Regions from separate parts of the Cytobacillus sp. FSL R7-0696 genome, predicted to be linked through region 1. Evidence: riboswitches for the same ligand, from Rfam matches in the RefSeq annotation. Region 1 holds a riboswitch; the other holds the start of a gene.
The links. Region 1 has a riboswitch for S-adenosylmethionine ahead of MKX29_RS13185 (methionine ABC transporter ATP-binding protein). Riboswitches for the same ligand answer to the same signal wherever they lie in the genome.
Positions count from the first base shown of each region.

Region 2: linked by a shared signal. The riboswitch ahead of MKX29_RS03370 (MetQ/NlpA family ABC transporter substrate-binding protein) and the one ahead of MKX29_RS13185 (methionine ABC transporter ATP-binding protein) in region 1 are both predicted to bind S-adenosylmethionine.

Region 1 is NZ_JBBOWA010000001.1:2,555,806-2,566,919, forward strand. Features, by position in the region: gene MKX29_RS13155 (arsenate reductase family protein) at 1-146, shown strand, start outside; gene gcvH (glycine cleavage system protein GcvH) at 233-616, shown strand; gene MKX29_RS13165 (toprim domain-containing protein) at 762-1,124, shown strand; gene MKX29_RS13170 (thioredoxin family protein) at 1,129-1,452, shown strand; gene MKX29_RS13175 (hypothetical protein) at 1,724-2,059, shown strand; SAM riboswitch class I at 2,148-2,253, shown strand; gene MKX29_RS13180 (O-acetylhomoserine aminocarboxypropyltransferase/cysteine synthase family protein) at 2,334-3,650, shown strand; SAM riboswitch class I at 3,739-3,843, shown strand; gene MKX29_RS13185 (methionine ABC transporter ATP-binding protein) at 3,957-4,982, shown strand; gene MKX29_RS13190 (methionine ABC transporter permease) at 4,975-5,643, shown strand; gene MKX29_RS13195 (MetQ/NlpA family ABC transporter substrate-binding protein) at 5,656-6,489, shown strand; gene MKX29_RS13200 (hypothetical protein) at 7,294-7,446, shown strand; gene sufC (Fe-S cluster assembly ATPase SufC) at 7,881-8,663, shown strand; gene sufD (Fe-S cluster assembly protein SufD) at 8,681-9,991, shown strand; gene MKX29_RS13215 (cysteine desulfurase) at 9,991-11,114, shown strand, end outside.
Region 2 is NZ_JBBOWA010000001.1:647,102-656,804, forward strand. Features, by position in the region: gene MKX29_RS03355 (MFS transporter) at 1-1,208, shown strand, start outside; gene MKX29_RS03360 (hypothetical protein) at 1,268-1,453, opposite strand; gene MKX29_RS03365 (aminoglycoside phosphotransferase family protein) at 1,543-2,412, shown strand; gene MKX29_RS03370 (MetQ/NlpA family ABC transporter substrate-binding protein) at 2,489-3,313, opposite strand; SAM riboswitch class I at 3,403-3,513, opposite strand; gene MKX29_RS03375 (pyridoxal phosphate-dependent aminotransferase) at 3,755-4,918, shown strand; gene MKX29_RS03380 (STAS domain-containing protein) at 5,197-5,970, opposite strand; gene MKX29_RS03385 (cobalamin B12-binding domain-containing protein) at 5,957-6,607, opposite strand; gene MKX29_RS03390 (hypothetical protein) at 6,604-6,975, opposite strand; gene MKX29_RS03395 (antibiotic biosynthesis monooxygenase family protein) at 6,972-7,277, opposite strand; gene MKX29_RS03400 (GNAT family N-acetyltransferase) at 7,287-7,784, opposite strand; gene MKX29_RS03405 (TetR/AcrR family transcriptional regulator) at 8,349-8,954, opposite strand; gene MKX29_RS03410 (DUF5392 family protein) at 8,982-9,416, opposite strand.

The DNA.
Region 1 (11,114 bases):
AAGACCGAGTGAAAACGGCCTCAGAGTCGGAACTGTTGGATTTATTAGCATCGGATGGAATGTTAATTAAACGTCCATTAACAACAGACGGTACGAAAGTAACAGTCGGATTTAAAGAGCTAGAATTTGAACAAAATTGGCTGTAAATGGTGGATGCGCTTTATACGTTTTAAACGATCGTTTATTCGGTCATTAAAATAAACAATTTCCTAAATTAATGGAGGTATGAAACATGAGCACACCTAAAGAATTACGTTATTCAGAAGAACACGAGTGGGTAAAAACAGAAGGAGATAAAGTTCGTATTGGTATTACATACTTTGCTCAATCAGAACTTGGAGATATCGTATTTGTTGAGCTTCCAGAAGTAGGAGATGAAGTAACTGCTGATGAACCGTTTGGTAGCGTAGAATCTGTTAAAACAGTTTCTGAGTTATATGCACCAATTAGTGGTAAAATCGTTGAGATTAACGAAGAACTTAGCGATAGTCCAGAATTTGTGAATGAATCTCCTTACGAGAAAGCATGGATGATCGTTGTTGAGCCATCCGATGCAAGTGAAATTGACAAGCTAATGACAGCTGAACAATATGAAGAAATGACAAAAGAAGATTAATTGCAGTTAAATAAAGAAGGTCAAATCATTAAATGGTTTGACCTTTTTCTAAATTTCTATATAGACATACCAGCTAAGTGTTGAAAAGTTTTCAAATGTAAAAAGGCTTACTATTGTAAAATATATAAATGATATATATTAGGTGATGAGCATGCATATAGAACATGGCAATAAAGTCATTATTGTTGAAGGTAAATCTGACAAACGAAAAGTGAAAGGATTAATCAGAGAACCTGTAGAGATCTTATGTACAAATGGAACGATTGGCACTTCGAAGTTGGATGAATTAATTGATTATTTAATTGGGAAGGAAGTCTATATATTAGTCGATGCTGACGCATCAGGAGAAAAACTTCGTAAACAATTTAAGAGAGAGTTACCAGAGGCAGAGCATATCTATATTGATAAAATGTATCGTGAAGTCGAGGCGGCACCCGCGTATCATTTAGCTACAGCCTTAATAAGTGCAAATATAGATATATATACCGAGTATTTAGATAAAGGATGATAACATGATTGACTGGTCAAACAATGACTTAAATGATTTGATCGCAAGGAAGCAATCCGGCTTATTTTATTTATTCACTCCTATGTGTGGGACATGTCAAGTTGCCGGGAAAATGCTAACAATTACTGAGCAACTGTTGCAGAACCTTCCTATAGGTAAAGCCGACCTGAATTTTTTGCCAGGAGTAGCCGAAAAGTATGAAATTGAAAGTGTACCGTGTTTACTTGTGTTTAAAAAAGGAGAGTTAGTTGATAAGCTTTATGCTTTCCATTCCGTACCTTATTTACTTGAGCAAATTCAATCATATGAATTACAGTCTCAATTTTAAAACCACTTATTGTTTAGGAATAAGTGGTTTTCTTATGCTTTCAATCAAGGGGTTTTGCGCAAATATTTAAATATACCCTTCACTCATTCTATGCAGATGAACCGATGGGCTGTATCTTTTTTCTGTCGATAAGTCTAGCTTTTGACATATTTCTCGGGAAATAGGTTGTGAACATTGTTGGAAATAAAATGTTCTGTCGGTTAAAGTCGATAGTTAGGAGAAGGAAATCATTTCTTGGAACAGAATTATAGAATATAAGACGGGGCAGGAGGTGGTTTCAATAGAGAAACTCATTTATCATTTCAATCAATCTTTAAGAGTAAATGATCATATTTTAATGATGTTAAAGGAACCTATAAGGATTCGAGTAGAATTAGAACAAAATCTATTGTATTTGACATTAGACCGTAAAAGGCTGTTAATTAAACATGCTCGCCCATTGAAAAATTATCATATAAACATTCAAACTACTGCTGACCACTTTCATTCTTTGCTTCAAGGGCGTACAAGTCTAAAGAAACAAGTGGATGAAAAGCATATCATCCTTAAATCGACTTTTAGACAATTATTGAAATTAGATGCCATTTTCCTGTTAAATCAAAATTAATCAAAAATATATCAAATGTACTAAAAAAAGATTGACTTCCCAAAAAAAGGTTGTTATTCTATCCTTAGAATAATTAGAAAATTAAATATTCTTATCGAGAGTGGTGGAGGGACTGGCCCTATGAAACCCGGCAACCGGTTGTTTGATACACGGTGCTAATTCCAGCAGAGCATAAAAGCTCTGATAGATAAGAAGAGATGATAAACCCTCTTCTTTGTGAAGAGGGTTTTTGGTCGTCTTTTCTTTCCAATTTAAAAAAGAGGAGAGATGTAAAATGGCAGAAAAAGAAAAGCAACTTCGTTTTGAAACAATTGGTGTTCATGGTGGGCTAAAACCTGATCCAGTAACAGGGGCAAGAGCAGTCCCAATCTATCAAAATAATGCTTATCAATTCCAAAATACAGAGCATGCGCAAGACTTATTTGGCTTAAAAGAAACAGGATATATTTATTCTCGTATTCATAATCCAACGGTTACTGTGTTTGAGGAAAGAGTTGCATTGTTAGAAGGGGGAACAGGCGCATTAGCATTAGCAAGCGGGCAAGCAGCCATTTACTTAGCACTTCTTAATATTGTTCAAGCGGGTGATGAAATTGTAGCTGCCTCTAATTTATATGGAGGTACATATAATTTATTTACAGTCACTTTACCAAAGTACGGCATCAACGTTAGGCTTATCGATATGAATAATGAAGAGGAACTACGAGCAGCAATCAATGAAAAGACACGAGCTGTATTTGCCGAAACCATTGGTAACCCGAGTTTACAAGTACTAGATATTGAAACGGTTTCTAATATCGCCCATGAACATGGTGTGCCGTTAGTGGTTGATAACACATTTGCAACTCCTTATCTATGTCGGCCGATTGAGCATGGCGCAGATATTGTTGTTCATTCTGCTACGAAATGGTTACTGGGGAATGGGACGACAATGGGGGGAATCATTGTTGACGGTGGTAAATTTGATTGGAATTCAGAGAAGTATCCAGGATTAAGTCAGCCGGATACAAGCTATAACGATTTAGTATATAGTGAGGCACTTGGCCCTGTAGCATATATTACTAAGGCGAGAGTGCAGCTTCTAAGGGATTTAGGTCCAGCACTAAGTGCACAAAGCGCCTTCCAATTCACTTTAGGTTTAGAAACGTTAACGGTTCGAATGAAAGAACATATTGCTAATACGAAAAAAATTGTGCAATATTTGAATAATCACCCTGCTGTTAATTGGGTACTTTATCCGGGCGATGACAACCATCCTAATAAAGAATTAGCAGACAAATATTTATCTAAAGGTGCAGGGGCAGTTGTCGTTTTTGGCATATCTGGTGGGCGCGAAGCAGGTGCGAAGGTTATTAATTCGGTTGAGCTGTTCGCACATGTAGCGAATGTAGGTGATGCAAAAAGTCTTATTATACATCCAGCAAGCACAACGCATCAACAACTTAATCAAGATGGGTTAAAACAAGCAGGTGTACCTGAAGACTTAATCCGATTATCAATTGGAATTGAAAATGTAGAAGATTTGATCGATGATCTTGAATCTGCTATTGAAGCGGCAACTGGTATTGCTTCATTAAATATAAGGGCCTAACAACTATTATTTTCAGATTTGACACCTACTTCAATGACATGATACTATTACACAGGTACACAAAAAAATTCAATATATTCATAGTTTGCTCTTATTTAGAGAGGTGGAGGGAAGTGCCCTTTGAAGCCCGGCAACCGTCATTTAATTGAAATGGTGCCAATTCACTCAAAGCATTAGCTTTGAAAGATGAGAGAAAGGAATTTTCATAACAAGCCTTTCTGCTCATAAGCAGGAAGGCTTTTTTTATAAACAATGGATATGCTATAAATGTGTTGGTTTTTCTGGATTGAAGAGGTGAAGTATAAGATGATTTCAATAAAAGATGTAAAAAAGATTTTCTCAACGAAAAACGGGAAAGTAAATGCAGTAGACAATGTTAACCTCGAAATTAACGAGGGTGAAATATTCGGTGTAATCGGATACAGTGGTGCAGGTAAAAGTACATTGATTCGTATGTTAAATGGACTTGAAATCCCGACTGAAGGCGTTGTATCTGTAGCTGGGAATGAAGTTTCTCGCATAAAAGGTGCTAGCTTAAGAAAGGCTAGACAAGAAATAAGCATGATTTTTCAACATTTTAATTTATTATGGTCTCGAACAGTTCGAGAAAACATTGCGTTTCCATTAGAAATTGCTGGTGTACCTAAGAAAGCGCGACTAGAGAGAGTTAATGAATTAATTAAATTGGTCGGACTAGATGGTCGAGAGGATGCCTATCCTTCGCAATTAAGCGGTGGACAAAAACAGCGAGTAGGTATTGCTCGAGCACTTGCCAATAATCCTAAAGTACTGTTATGTGATGAGGCGACAAGTGCTCTAGATCCGCAAACAACTGATAGTATTCTCGACTTACTTGTTGATATTAATGAACGTTTAGGGTTAACTATTGTGTTAATTACGCATGAAATGCATGTCATTCGCAAGATTTGCCACCGTGTGGCTGTCATGGAAGGTGGAAGAATTGTTGAAATTGGCGAAGTGCTAGATGTGTTCCAAAAGCCAAAAGAACCTATTACGAAGCGTTTTGTTCAACAAGTGACCGAACCGGAAGAAACGAAGGAAACGATTACACATTTACTGAGTGCTTATCCAAATGGCCAAATTGTTCAACTTGGATTTGTAGGTGGTTCAGCGGAACAACCATTAATCACAAACTTAATTCGTCACTACAATGTAACAGTGAATGTATTACAAGGAAAGATATCCCAAACACAAAGTGGCTCTTACGGTACCTTATTTATTCATATAGATGGAGAGTCGGATGAGGTTACCCGCGCGATTGAATATATTCATTCGCAGAAGGTTGGCGTGGAGGTGATTTCCCATGCTTAATGAATGGCTACCAAATGTGGATTGGGAAAGAATGTGGGAAGCAACAAAAGAAACTTTATATATGACAAGTATTTCTGTTATAGCCACGTTTATTTTAGGAATTATTCTTGGATTACTTTTGTTCTTAACTTCTAAAGGAAATATATGGCAAAATCAGCTAGTTAATAAAATTATTGCGGCATTTGTTAATGTCTTTCGATCCATTCCGTTCTTAATCTTGATTGTGTTACTAATCCCTTTCACAAAAATGATTTTAGGGACAATGATTGGAGAAAATGCAGCATTGCCAGCACTCATTATTGGTGCAGCACCTTTCTATGCAAGAATGGTGGAAATTGGCTTACGTGAGATTGATAAAGGTGTCATTGAAGCCTCTAAATCGATGGGTGCAAAAACAAGTACAATTATATGGAAGGTACTCATTCCTGAATCTATGCCAGCGCTTGTTTCGGGTATTACCGTTACAGCGATTGCGCTAGTCGGATATACGGCGATGGCAGGTGTCATAGGTGCAGGAGGATTAGGGAATCTTGCCTACTTAGAAGGTTTCCAAAGAAGTAGATATGACGTTGTATGGATTGCAACGATTATTATCTTAATTATCGTGTTTATCATTCAAATGATTGGTGATTTGATTACTTCCAAACTAGACAAACGATAGGAGAGCTAAAAAATGAAAAAATGGTTATCTGTTTTAATGATTGCAGCTGTTGCATTATTTATTGCTGCTTGTGGATCTTCAGATGAAGGTAGCGAAGGATCTGATGAAGGAACAAAAACATTAAAAATTGGGGCATCTAATGTACCGCATGCTGAAATCCTAAATGAAGCAAAACCTTTATTAGAAGAAAAAGGAATTGAGTTGGATATCACAACCTTCCAAGATTATATTGTACCGAACCAAGCGTTAGAGGGTGGCGATATTGATGCGAACTATTTCCAACATATCCCTTATTTAGAATCTCAAATGGCTGAAAATGATTATGATTTTGTTAATGCTGGTGGTGTTCATATCGAGCCAATTGGTGTTTATTCACAAGAATATGATAGCTTAGATGATCTTCCAGAAGGAGCAACAATTATTATGAGTAGCTCTGTACCTGACCACGGTCGTATTTTGACAATGTTAGAAAAGGAAGGTTTGATTACACTAAAAGCTGATGTCGATAAAACGACAGCGACAATTGATGATATTGAGGAAAATACGAAAAATATAAAGTTTGATACGGAGTATGAAGCAGCACTTCTTCCACAAATATATAATAATGGAGAAGGTGACGCAGTTCTAATTAACTCTAACTATGCGATTGATGCTGGCTTAAATCCAGTGGAAGATGCAATTGCACTTGAAGAAAGTGATTCTCCATATGTGAATGTAATCGCAGTTAGAGCTGGGGATGAAGACAAAGAAGAAATTAAAGCACTACTAGAAGTATTACACTCTGAAGAAATCCAAGGTTTCATTGAAGAACAATATGAAGGTGCAGTTGTACCTGTTACTGAATAATAGAAATTTATTAAAGAAGTCTACTTAGTTGTAGGCTTCTTTTTTTGGTAAGGCGATGTATAGGGACTAACTAGTACTATTGATGCAAATAAAGGTAGATTAGACGGCTTTTGGAGAATCCCTAAATTCGATTTGATAGAAACAAGTAGTGAGGGAAATTTGTATTATTAAGAAAGAAAATAATAAATCAAGTTAAAACGCTTTTCCCCCATGATCGGGTTTCCGCGTTCATTAAGGTTAAGGATACGAAAAATTGCTAATAAAAGCGGCTTGCGCGTGCATCGAGAGAGAAAAAACCAAAGATAGCAGAACAAAATCGGTTTGCACGTACATCCAGAGGGAAAATATTAAAGATAGCAGAACAAAGTCTATTTGCACGTGCATCCAGAGAGAAAATCCAAAGATAGCAGAACAAAATCTCTTTGCTCGTATATCGGAAGTAAAAATACAAACCAGCTTAATAAAAAACAGATAAAAATTCTCTGTATATTGCTTAATCTTACAAAGGTGGCCTTAACTGTTGATTAGAGGTATTTTGCACAGACAAAATAGTCATTTCTAACTTGTGTATGAGTAAAGGTGAATATTTGTAAGTAATGACCCATGAATTTATGAATAAAAGAGGTGGATAAAACCAATCGCGATAAATTCAGTAAAAAAGCGTATTTTCATGTTTTATCGTGTTTGAGTGGGGTAAGTTTATAGTGTAGTATTTTTATTGTAATCATTATAACGCTTTAAACGGCGAAAATTTGAAAGGATTGATTCATTATTAGTCAGCTACAGCTGAATTACACAAGCGAAATGGAAAAGGCCATGCACGGAGCATACGGAGTAGGTTATGAAACGTATTGCCAAAGACAAGATGTAAGGATGCGCGTAGAAAAACAGCGTGAAAAAGATTACTTAAAGAGTCAAAGAATTGTTGCCGATATCGAACGTAAAGCACATGCTTAAATAAAGAGTAGAGCTGTCAGATAGACGGCTCTTTTTGTATACAATAAATGAACATGTGATTTCATTACGCCAATGTTAAAGAAGCGTGAAACTATTTATTATGTAAAAATCTGGCTTCTTTTTTTCATATAATTGCTTATGAACAAGGTGATTATGATGATTTTAATTTGGACATAAATGCAAGTAGAAACGAACTTAACAATAAGTCATATATAAATAGAAGAAAAATGAGTTATTTTCGCTAAATTTAGTGTAGAATAATGGATGGTGATAGGTTTACAACATATACATAGTGGAAATATCGTCTAATATGTGCAAAGAGTTGATATCACATTTAATTTGTTATAAGATTGTAATGAGAATAAAGTGAGAATTAAACTAGAAATGAGATTTGACTTAACAGGGCAAATCTTTTTTATTACGGAGGTATAAACATGGCATCTACATTAACAATTAAAGACCTTCATGTTGAAATTGAAGGAAAAGAGATTTTAAAGGGTGTTAACCTTGAGATAAAGGGTGGAGAAATCCACGCAATTATGGGTCCTAACGGAACAGGTAAATCAACATTATCTTCCGCAATTATGGGACATCCGAAATATGAAGTAACAAAAGGAAGTATTATTTTAGATGGTGAAGATGTACTTGAAATGGAAGTAGATGAGCGCGCGCGCGCAGGTCTATTCCTAGCAATGCAGTACCCAAGTGAAATCAGTGGCGTAACAAATGCAGATTTTTTACGTTCCGCAATTAATAGCCGTCGAGAAGAAGGCGAAGAGATTTCTCTAATGAAATTCATTCGTAAAATGGATAAAAACATGGAGTATCTTGAAATGGATACAGATATGGCCCAACGTTACTTAAACGAAGGCTTCTCTGGTGGGGAGAAAAAACGTAATGAAATCCTACAGATGATGATGATTGAGCCTAAAATTGCGATTCTTGATGAAATTGATTCTGGATTAGATATCGATGCATTGAAAGTCGTTTCTAAAGGGATTAACGAAATGCGCGGTGAAGAGTTTGGTTGCTTAATTATTACTCACTACCAACGTCTATTAAACTACATCACGCCTGATCACGTGCATGTAATGATGCAAGGTCGTGTCGTTAAGTCTGGTGGACCAGAATTAGCACAAAGACTAGAAGCTGAAGGTTATGACTGGATTAAAAAAGAATTAGGTATTGAAGACGAATCAGTTGAGCAAGAAGCGTAAGAGTTAGGAGGATCACTATGTCAACAGAAATAAAGTTACCATTTGATAAAGAATACGTACATTCTTTTTCAAAAGATATGGGCGAGCCTGCATGGATGACAGATCTCCGTGTAAACGCACTGGAGAAAGCTGAAGATCTTCCAATGCCTAAGCCTGATAAAACAAATATTTCAAAATGGAATTTCACTCAATTTGATAAGCATATCGTGGGAAGTGAAGATTACTCTTCATTAACAGATTTGCCAGAAGAAGTAAGAAGCTTAATCAATTTAGAATCAGCTGACCAAAATTTATATATTCAGCGTAATAATCGTCCGGCATATATCTCTTTATCAAAGACAGTTCTAGATCAAGGTGTTATTTTCACCGACATCTTTACTGCTGCTAGAGAGCACGGAGATTTGTTGCAAAAATATTATATGACAGATGGGGTAAAGGTTGACGAACATAAGTTAACAGCTTTACATGCTGCACTGATGAATGGTGGCGTATTTGTCTATATTCCTAAAAATGTAGAAATCAAAGAGCCACTACACTCTGTATTTATTCACGACGATCAAGAAGCAAACCTATTCAATCATGTATTATTGGTTGCTGAAGATAATAGTTCTGTTACTTATGTAGAAAACTACATTTCAACAATGGAAGAAAGCAAAGGCATTTTTAACATCATTTCCGAAGTTGTTGCTAATACAAATGCAAAAGTAACTTATGGAGCGGTAGACACTTTATCTGCTGGAACTACTGTATATGTGAATCGTCGCGGAGTTGCTGGCCGAGATGCACGTATTGAATGGGCATTAGGCTTAATGAATGATGGCGATACAGTTTCTGATAATAAAACGAATTTAATCGGCGATGGTTCATATGGAGATATGAAAACAGTCGTTGTAGGTCGCGGGAAACAAACGCAAAACTTTACAACAAACATTGTACACTTCGGTAAAGCATCTGAAGGTTACATCTTAAAACATGGTGTAATGAAGGATGCAGCTACTTCCATCTTTAATGGGATTGGCAAAATTGAGCACGGAGCGACAAAGGCGAATGCAGAACAAGAATCTCGTGTATTAATGCTAAGCGAAAAAGCACGTGGAGATGCGAACCCAATTCTATTGATTGATGAAGATGATGTAACAGCTGGTCACGCAGCTTCTGTTGGTCGTGTCGATCCGTTACAATTATATTATTTGATGAGTCGTGGTATTTCACAAAAAGAAGCAGAACGCCTTGTTATACATGGCTTCCTTGCTCCAGTAGTTAATGCTCTTCCTATCGAAGGGGTTAAAAAGCAATTAACAGCTGTGATCGAAGGGAAAGTTCAATAATGAATGCAAAAGAGATTCGCGAGCTATTTCCAATACTAAATCAAGAAGTCAATGGCCATCCATTAGTGTATTTAGATAGCGGTGCTACATCACAAAAACCAATTCAAGTGATTGAAGCGGTACAAAAATATTATCATAACGATAATTCAAATGTTCATAGAGGTGTACACACTTTAGGTACAAGGGCTACTGACGGCTATGAAGGCGCCAGAGAAAAAGTCCGCAAGTTTATCAGGGCAAAATCCACTGAAGAAATTATCTTTACTAGGGGAACAACGACTAGTATAAATAAAGTGGCTGCAAGCTATGCGAGAGCGAATCTTTCAGAAGGGGATGAGATTGTTATCTCCTATATGGAGCACCATAGTAATATTATTCCTTGGCAACAAGTGGCTAAGGAAACTGGTGCAACATTAAAATATTTACCATTACAAGAAGATGGAACAATTGCTCTGAGTGATGTTTCCGCTACAATTACAGACCAAACGAAAATTGTTTCTGTTACACTTGTATCTAACGTATTGGGTGTAATCAATCCTATTAAAGATATTGCCAAAATTGCTCATCAGCATGGAGCTGTAATGGTTGTTGATGCTGCACAAGGGGCACCGCATTTAAAAATTGATGTGCAAGATCTAGATTGTGATTTTCTTGCTTTTTCAGGACATAAAATGTGTGGACCTACTGGTATTGGCGTTCTATATGGTAAGAAACAACTTTTAGAAAATATGGAGCCAGTTGAATTTGGTGGCGAAATGATTGATTTTGTCGGCTTATATGAGTCTACATGGAAAGAACTTCCGTGGAAGTTTGAAGGTGGCACACCAATTATTGCTGGAGCGATTGGACTAGGTGCAGCGATTGATTTCTTAGAAGAAATTGGTTTAGACCAAATTGAGGCTCATGAACATAAGCTTGCTGCTTATGCTTTAGAGAGACTTTCTGAAGTAGAAGGCATGAAAATTTTCGGTCCAAAAACAGCAGCAAATCGTGCAGGGATTGTTACATTTAATTTAGATGATGTTCACCCGCATGATGTGGCAACGGTATTAGATGCTGAAGGAATCGCTATTAGAGCGGGACATCATTGTGCACAGCCGTTAATGAAATGGTTGAAGCAATC
Region 2 (9,703 bases), 1.9 Mb from region 1:
GTTCAACAAAAGAAAAATTATGGACCAAGGACTTTATCACCGTTTCTTCCGTAAACTTTTTTCTAACATTAGTGTTTTATTTATTAATGGTTACGATTGCCGTGTATGCCGTTGAAGCACATCATGCAACCGCCAGCCAAGCTGGCTTAGTTACTGGCATATTTATTATAGGAACATTGGTAGGAAGATTGTTTATAGGTAAATATATTGATCGTATTGGACGGAAGAAGACTTTAATCATTGGCTTACTATTATTTAGTTTATCAACAAGTCTTTATTTTATTGAAATTGATGTCAATTTCTTACTTATTACCCGCTTTATCCACGGTTTAACATTAGGGATGGCAAGTACAGCAAGTGGTACAATTGTCGCTTCAGTTATTCCGCAAACAAGGAAAGGTGAAGGAATCGGCTATTTTAGTATGAGTAATACTTTAGCTACAGCAATAGGACCTTTTATCGGTATGTTAATGAGTCAATACACAACTTTTCATACGATTTTCATTTTTTGTTTGATTCTTGGTATTATTGGCCTACTTATCGGGTTAACGGTGAATGTGAAAGAGTTAACTGAAGATCAGAAAGCTCAATTTCAATCATCTGGTTTTCAATTATCTAGCTTTATTGAACCAAAGGCACTTCCAATTGCACTCGTCACATTAACAGTCGCATTTTGTTATTCAAGCGTCTTGTCTTTTATTAACTTTTATGCAATTGAAAAGGACTTAGTAAGTGCTGCTAGCTTTTTCTTCTTTGTCTATGCCATTGCTGTCTTACTATCCCGTCCTTTCACTGGTAGGTTAATGGACAGCAAAGGGGCAAATTATGTGATGTATCCAGCGTTCATTTTATTTGGCGTAGGTCTATTCTTACTTAGTAATTCAGCAAATGGTGTTATGCTATTAGTGGCGGGGGCTTTGATTGGCTTAGGCTTTGGAAATATGCAGTCTTGTACACAAGCGATTGCGATCAAATTAACGCCACCCCATCGCATGGGGCTAGCTACTTCCACCTTCTTTATCTTTCTCGATGGTGGTTTAGGTTTTGGACCCTATTTATTAGGTTTACTGATTCCTATTACAGGCTACAGTATGTTATACATTTACATGGGGATTGTGTCAATTGCTTCAATTATTCTTTACTTTTTAGTTTATGGACGAATCGAACACAATGGGAGTAAACAAGCACATCAAACAGCATCAATGTAAAATAAGGTATGCTATAATTAAAGAAGAGACTCCAAGTAATGGAAGTCTCTTCTTTCTACTTAAAATGGTTTATTCGGTTCATATGTCGGTTGTTGATTCTTCACTTCATATTCATAACTTTTCTCCATTGCTGCTTGTACTTCTTCTGACTGTTCTAATTCTGTATCCATTTGATTGTATTGTTGAGCTTCATTTTGAGCAGCAATAATTTTCTCATCCACTTGATTATCATACTTTTTTTCCATTGCATTCACTCCCCTTTTATAAGATGTCTCGCCTATTTTCCCCCTCAAAAAAACGATTTATACAAAATAATAAAAAAGGAGACTGTTCCATGAAGGAATTAATTAAAAACCATCTCCCGCATCTTCAGGAAATACAGATTGAAAGCAATCATTCTGGTTGGGATCATCATATCTATATTGTCAATCAAAGATATGTCATCCGAATACCAAAAACAAAACAAGTATTAGTGAAAATAAAAAAGGAAATAAAGCTACTTCACCAGCTCTCATATCTTTCTTCAATTATTGAAATACCAAATTATCTTCCATTTTATAATAAAGACGGACAAATGATTGGTGTTTTTTACCACTTTATTAAAGGACAAGCATTATCTCATTCATTGATTACTCCTCCTTTATATGAAGCCAAGCGGCTAGGAACATTTCTTACAGAATTACATCGTCTGGATATAGATGAAGCAAAGAAATGTAATATAGAAGAACTACATAGTGAAAATTATTGGGAGCAATTACATCAAGCCCTGATTAAAAAAATATTTCCGTTCTTAAAAGACGCAGAAAAAGAAGAAATTGATAAAATGTTTTTAGCGGTGTCAAAATTTAAAGAAGCAAAAGTCGTGATTCATGGTGATCTAACAAGTGCCAATATCCTTTATCATCCAAGCAAAAAGGAGATATCAGGAATTATAGACTTTACAGATACGCAAATAGGGGACCCGGCGTTTGACTTTGCAGGGCTATATTGGGATTTCGGAGATCAATTCACTAAAGAAGCTCTCGCATCTTATCAAACAAAATTCAATAAAGATGAAATGTATAGAAGAGTCACTTCCTTTTATGGCTTACAACCAATATTTCACGAATGGTTGAAAAACGTCAATGACCAAGATGAAAAAGCTGTTCGACAATCCATAAATATAGGAATGACCAAAATACAAATTATGCACAGATCAGTTTAACAGTATTCTACAACTATGATTAGAAACCGAACAAATCCATATAAATTTGTCCGGTTTCTTGTTTGTTATTACTTCGTTATTCCATCCACGTTGGCTTTCCAAATCCTTGAAACTCTTCGTCGATAATTTTTTCAAATTCTGCAGACTCAACCACTTCTTTTAAGTCTTTCGCATATTGTTTATCTTCAAAGTCTGCTTTAACTGCAACCACATTGCGATAATCATCAAGCATATTTTCTAGTGTTAATGCACTTAATAAGTCCATATCGGCTGCCAACGCAAAGTTACCTGGAACTGCAGCTAGATCCACACCCTCTAGAGATCTTGGTAATTGTCCTGCTTCAATCGGTTGAAAAACTAAATTCTTTTTATTCTCCTTCACATCTTTTTCAGATACTGTTAGTGGATCGGCGTTTTCATCAATCGTAATTAAACCTTCGTCATTTAACGTATTTAAAGCGCGTGCTGCATTCGTTGGGTCATTTGGAATGGCAATGGTTGCACCGTCTTTAATCTCATCAATTGAATTAAACACATTCGAGTAAATCCCCATTGGGGCTGTTGGTACAATAATTAATGGTGTTAAGTCCATGTTATTTTCTTTCTCGAAATTCTCCAAATAAATTGTATGTTGGAAAAGGTTAGCTTGTATATCATCTTCATTTAAAGCTTTGTTAGGTTGGATATAATCACTAAACTCTACGACAGTTACTTTATATCCCTTTTCCTCTAGACCAGGTACAATAGCTTTCTTCAACATATCACTATAAGGACCGGCAGTAGCGCCAATTTTTAGTTCTTTCGTTTCATCCACCTTTTCTCCACTCGTGTCTGAACCTCCGCCACATGCTGTTAGTAAACAAACAGTTGCAATGAATAAAACAATTAGCCACTTTCTCATTATGTTTCCTCCCCATAGCTGTAACCAGAATTTTAACCAATAAAAAAAGCCACTATTCAACATCTGAAAGAGGCATTGATTTATATTCCGCCTTATCTTTCAGAATGAATGGATATCATTCTGCAGGAATTGGCACCTTCCCAATATTGGGGGTTGCCGGACGTCATAGGGCCTAGTCCCTCAGTCTCTCTGGATAAGCTTTTCATTTAATTTTTATGATATGATATTACTACTCTCTTTTATTTTTGTCAATGTTCGAAATAATGTTACATCCAATCTCCCTAGAAAACGGGTTTAGTAATCCAACTATCTCTCCTTTATTCTTTTAAAACGAAAAAGGAAAGCGAATATTTCCTTTTGTATAAAATTAACTGGACAATTTGTCTTTTTGGTTATAAAATGCGTTCGTATATAGATTAAATGAATGAAGGTGGATTAAAAATGGAATTATCGCATCGTTTGAAGCAATTACCTCAACAATTTTTTGCTTCCCTTGTTCAAAAAGTTGCTGCTGCAAAACTTGAAGGCAGAGACGTTATTAACCTAGGACAAGGCAATCCCGACCAGCCAACACCTGCACATATTGTACAATCACTTCAGCAAGCCGCAGAAGACCCAATGACACATAAATATTCTCCTTTTCGAGGAATTAATGAATTAAAGAAGGCCGCTGCTTCCTTTTATCAGCGTGAATATGGGGTAGAAATTGATCCTGAAAAAGAAGTAGCGATCCTTTTTGGCGCAAAAGCAGGTTTAGTAGAACTCCCATTATGCCTACTCAATGAGGGAGATCTAATGCTCTTACCAGATCCAGGTTACCCTGATTATGAATCTGGTGCGGTTTTGGCAAATGTAAAATACGAAACCTTTCCTTTAAAAGAAGCCAATCAGTTTCTACCTGATTACTCACAATTTACAGAAAAACAAAAAAAGGATGCCCGCCTACTATTTTTGAATTATCCTAATAATCCAACAGGCGCGACAGCTGATTCCACATTTTTTGAAGAAACTGTTGCTTTTGCTAAAGAAAACAACATGACCATCTTGCATGATTTTGCTTATGGTGCTATCGGCTTTGATGGGAAGAAACCTGAAAGTTTCTTAGCCACAGCCGGAGCGAAGGACGTTGGTATTGAAATGTATACATTATCAAAAACATATAATATGGCTGGGTGGAGAATTGGATTTGCGGTTGGAAATGAACAAATCATTGAAGCCATCAACCTTCTTCAAGACCATATGTATGTAAGCTTATTCCCTGCCATACAAAAAGCTGCAGCCGATGCATTAAATGGGGATCAAACAAGTGTAGACGAACTTGTTGCTCGATATGAGAGACGTAGAAATGCATTCATGAACGCTTGTGAAAAGGTTGGCTGGCACGGCAAGTCTCCTTCAGGATCGTTTTTTGCTTGGATGCCAGTGCCTGAAGGATACAATAGTGAAGAATTTGCTGACTACTTACTGGAAAAAGCAGATGTAGCTGTTGCCGCTGGAAAAGGCTTTGGGACCTTTGGAGAAGGTTATGTTCGGGTTGGATTACTTGTCGATGAAGAACGATTAATTGAAGCAGTAGAAAGAATTGGTGAACTCAAATTATTTTAATATAAGAGGTATAGCAACTACAAACCTAGCCCATAGAAACATGTTAACTTAAGTTCCAATGGGCTAGGTTGTTTTATTAACGATCTCAATCTCCATATTCTCTTCCTTTTAAATTCGCATTCCCGTTACAAAGGATCATCTTCATTGTTCCCATATGTCTTTACTTAGTTTTTTCAAAACATGTCGTTATCCGGCAATCTTTTCTTTTAACAAAGCCAACCCATAAACACCGCGCACCCCAATACATTTTCCACGTACCCTCTCAGGTTAATCAATGTTTATATAGCATGATCATTTATCACTGATTGAAGAAAGCTTTGTAACGATTGTTCCGTATGAACAACATTTCTTAATTGATAAGGTTGAAGTGCTTTTGCTAGCCTCGGATTTATACCAATGAGCCTCACTTCTCCACCTGTCATTAGAAGAATGCTCTTGATTAAAACCTCTAAACCGCTCGTTCCCTCATTATATACTTTAGCAACCGCTGTTAAATCAATCAGTATCCACCTGTAGTCATGATCTGACAGACGGGCAAGCGTTTGTTCCATAATCGTTGTAAATTTATCGCCCGTCATATCCCCAAACAAAGGGATATAACATATCTCTTTTGTTAAAGAGATAAAAGGACCTGATAATTCATCCAACCTTTGCAATGTTTGTTCTAATGTTTCCTTCTGCTCATAAAGTTCAAAATCTGTCTTTGCTAATCTGTTTTGAAGTGCTTGTAATTTCTCCATTAATGGTTCATTATCATCATCTTTGTATAAAAATTGCATGGACGCATTACCTTGAAAATCCCAGCTGATATGAATATCAAATAGTGCTATCGGTATACTTCTTGTTTTTAAATTAGCTTCAAATCTCATGCTTTTTTCTGGTATGGCAGCTACCCTTTCAAACTTGGAGATACTCCCTTCATCAACTATACTTTTAATCGTACCTTCTGATAAATCAAAGACTTCATCCGCTTTAGATGTATAGCTAATGATTTCACCATTCTTATTAGCCAGTATATACGGTATCGGCAAATGTAGATCAATTAATCGCATTTTTCCTCCCCTTCGTATTAAAAGCAGTGATCCATTTATCTACAGCATATAAGTTTGAAATAATTTCCGGTTTTATAGCAGTAAAAGAAGCTAAATCATATAAATTCGTCAATCTTCCACCTAATAGAACCCTAGGTTTCTTTGGTAAATAAGAAAAAGCTTCCATATATTCCGTAAGTGTCGGTAAATGAGTAGCAATCGAAACTGATAAGCCAATTACATCTGGTTTCCAATCCTTCGCAGCCTGCAAAGCATATTGTACAGGTAAATTTGCTCCTAAAAACTTGGTTCTCCAGCCATTCTCTTCAAATATACTTGCTACCATCTTTAATCCCAAATAATGTTGCTCTCCTGATAAACAAAGAAACATGGCGGTCGGTGCAGCCGTGACAGGTTTAAGCTTGTGCTTTGCAGCTAATCTTGAAAGAATGAAATCGCAAACTCCCGATGCCAAATGTTCATCTGCAACTGTAATCTCAAAATTTTCCCATTTAAGACCAATCTTAACCATAGCTGGTGTAATAATATCTTGATATATTTCTACATTGGTCAAATAATCGAATTGCTCAATATATTCCCAAGCATCAGCAACAGCTCCAGATAAAAGGATTTCTGCTAGCTCTTCTCCTCTCGTCACTGTGCCTCGCCTCCTTGAACATCTCTTAAAATAGAGACAGCCTCTCCTAACAAACCAATATATGCAGAACGAATTTCACTTTCTACCATCATACATTTCTCTAATTCCTCTTCTAAAAAAAGAAAATTATCAATCAAGGTTTGCGTCGTCATACCATGTTTAATTAAGATACCTCTTAACCAAAGGGCATAGTCAGTGAAAATCTTTGACGTATTTAATTCCATTGCCGTCTTTAAATAATCTAAGTGGTGCATATTATCAATAAATGTTTGATTTCTCCCACGTTCACCATATCGTTCAATTAATGTAGGGTCCTCTTGAAATATCCTTTTTGTTACTTCTTCTGCGATCATTTCATATTTACTCACTTTACCACAACCTTAAATTGCGACACTTTTGGAATGACTGCTGCTAATTCTTTATCTGGATACTTCTTTTCAAGATCATGAATTCGTTGAAAATCTTTACTTCTTACCCATCGCAAATAATCTTCCTTTGTTTCAAAAATTAACTGTACTGTCAATTCTCCTTTACGTTTATCATTCTGGAGCAACATAAAGTCGACGAACCCATCTGCTTTATCAACTAGACGTGAGCGATTCTTATATATTTCAATCACTTCATCTGCTTTACTTTCATTTACATCAAAAGTTGAGAATACGGTATACATAACTTCCCCCTACACATTTGGACTTGTGTTACTTCTCCATTCCATTACAATGGTTGGAATACTAAATCCGAAAATTGAATCATTCATTTCTCCTAGTTGTTTAAACCCTTTTGAATGATAAAAATCCAAAGCAGAATCATTTCGCATAACAACAGAAACCGTAATTTTATTGACATCATAAAAATATTCAAACATCGCTTTTAGTAGGGCTGTACCAATACCTCGGCGGTGGAAACTCGGCAAAATATATAAAGCACCTAATTCGATTTCTTTCTTAATATTTATTAATGAAAAATGAACGAAACCAATCACTTCTCCTTCTTCTTCAGCAACCAATAAAACCGAAGTAGATAAACTTTCCATTAAAGCATCTTCAGTATATACAGATAATAAAAAATCAACCTGTGTTCGCTCGGGAATTATGCCTTCATATGCATAACGCCAACTCTCCCTAGCAACAGATTGGATTTGTGTACTATCTTTTCTTGAGAATAATCTAATTTTCATGTTCGATACCCACTAAAAGGAAGGAAATTCCCTTAAACGTATTTTATCTATAATTGTAACAGGAAATGAAGTTTAGAAAAAGGCAAAGGCAAGAATGGTCTGTTTCATAAAATAAACAAACGTAAGTTTTTGCTCAAAGCTTGTTCCAAAAAATCATTCTATTGTATAATAGGACTAGATAAAGGCATATATTAGAAAAGATCGGTGGTGCGGCAACACCGTCCGATCTCGCAATAGCATTAGCCAATGAACAATTGACACCATCCACCTATACATGAGGTGGATTATTTTTTATCATCGTTTTTGAATTGTAGCACAGCCATTATTAAACTTGTAAATGTACAAGCAAACACCAATGCCTCAAAAACTGACAAAGCAACACCCCCCTTCTACGGGGAATAATGGCTATATTGACTATTGCTATTCTTATTATAGCACCACTATGTATATTTTTGGAATTTTGTGAAAAAATCACATAGATGCGATCTTTCAGTAGCAATTCAGCAAAAAAAAGAGTTGAAACGAAAGAATAAATTTTCATTCCAACTACTTCTCATTTCATCATTATTTCTTAAGTCCCCGTTTTAAGAGAGTGATTTCTAACTTAAAATTTCTTAGTGCATCTTCCTTCGATTGATCCTTAGAAAATGATTCAATAATACTCCGTAGTAAAACAGAAGTAAGTATTTTCATTAAATACTTAAACTCTTCCTGATTTGAGATATGCAATATTTCTTTATTTACCTTTGATTCAAATTGGACAAACTGCTGATTCGTTTCATATCCCTTGAAACTTCGACCAAATTCATGTTCCACTTCATATGTCATATTTAAAAATAAATTTTTGAGAAAGTTCCGATTCTCATCTTGTTCTGTAATCACCTTTTCGAAAAAAGCAATCATCATTTCAAAAATATCCCCATTGTGCTTATTCAATAAAAAGTAAACTTCACTTTGATTCCTTTTTACTCTCTCTTCTAGCAAGTAAAAAAAAGCATCTTCCTTATCTTCAAAATATTGATAAAAACTCCCCCTTGGAATACGGGCAGATTTTACAATATTACTGATGGATGCTTGCGATAGTGGAACACGAGAAAACTCTTGCTTCACAGCATTGATAAGCTTTTCGCGTTTTTCAATTGATAAATTATAAAAAGTGATTTTTGGCATTATACTCCCCTCCCTAAAGGAATCAATCTAAAACGAGGAACGGCGCTGTTCTTCACGCAGGAATTCCATGAATTGTGCAAGCGCCATAACAGGCTTCTCATTAATAATTATGATATATCTTTTTTTCATTTGTTCAGTTGCTATTTTGCTTTCATTAATACGTTGGATCATATAATCAACGCTTATTTTCTCAATTGCTTTTCTGCGGATTTTCGATTCCTTTGATAAAGCCATACCTACAGCACCTAAAATGGAGTAGATGAGCAAAGTAATCCAAGTGTTTTCATCCATGGGCATGGTGAAAAGAACAATGATGATATTCATGATTGAGAAAACAACAAGCGGAAATGAAAATAACGAATAACGAGAAGCAACTCTCATCGTTGGCGCTAAACGTTCATTTAATAATTCAATTTCTTTCTTAACAAATACAGGCATATCAGTAAAAGGATTCATATTCATGTGAATGCCATCCTTCCTATTTTATTTAAAAATAAATAAGGTTTTCCCCTATCTTTAGTTTCCCCTCACCTAATGGGAATACTGCCGGTAAATACATGCCGATGTTACCAAAATCAGCTGTGCATATTCCTTAAACCTTGTGGCCTTTTACATATAGAAGCCTTTATCCCTTGCAAACGAAGTTTCTTAACGATTTGGTTTAATGGCGTATTCAATATTTCCCCTCCCAAAAATGACAGTGTGTCATAATTAGCTTTAATCTTAAATGACAACGTGTCATATGTCAA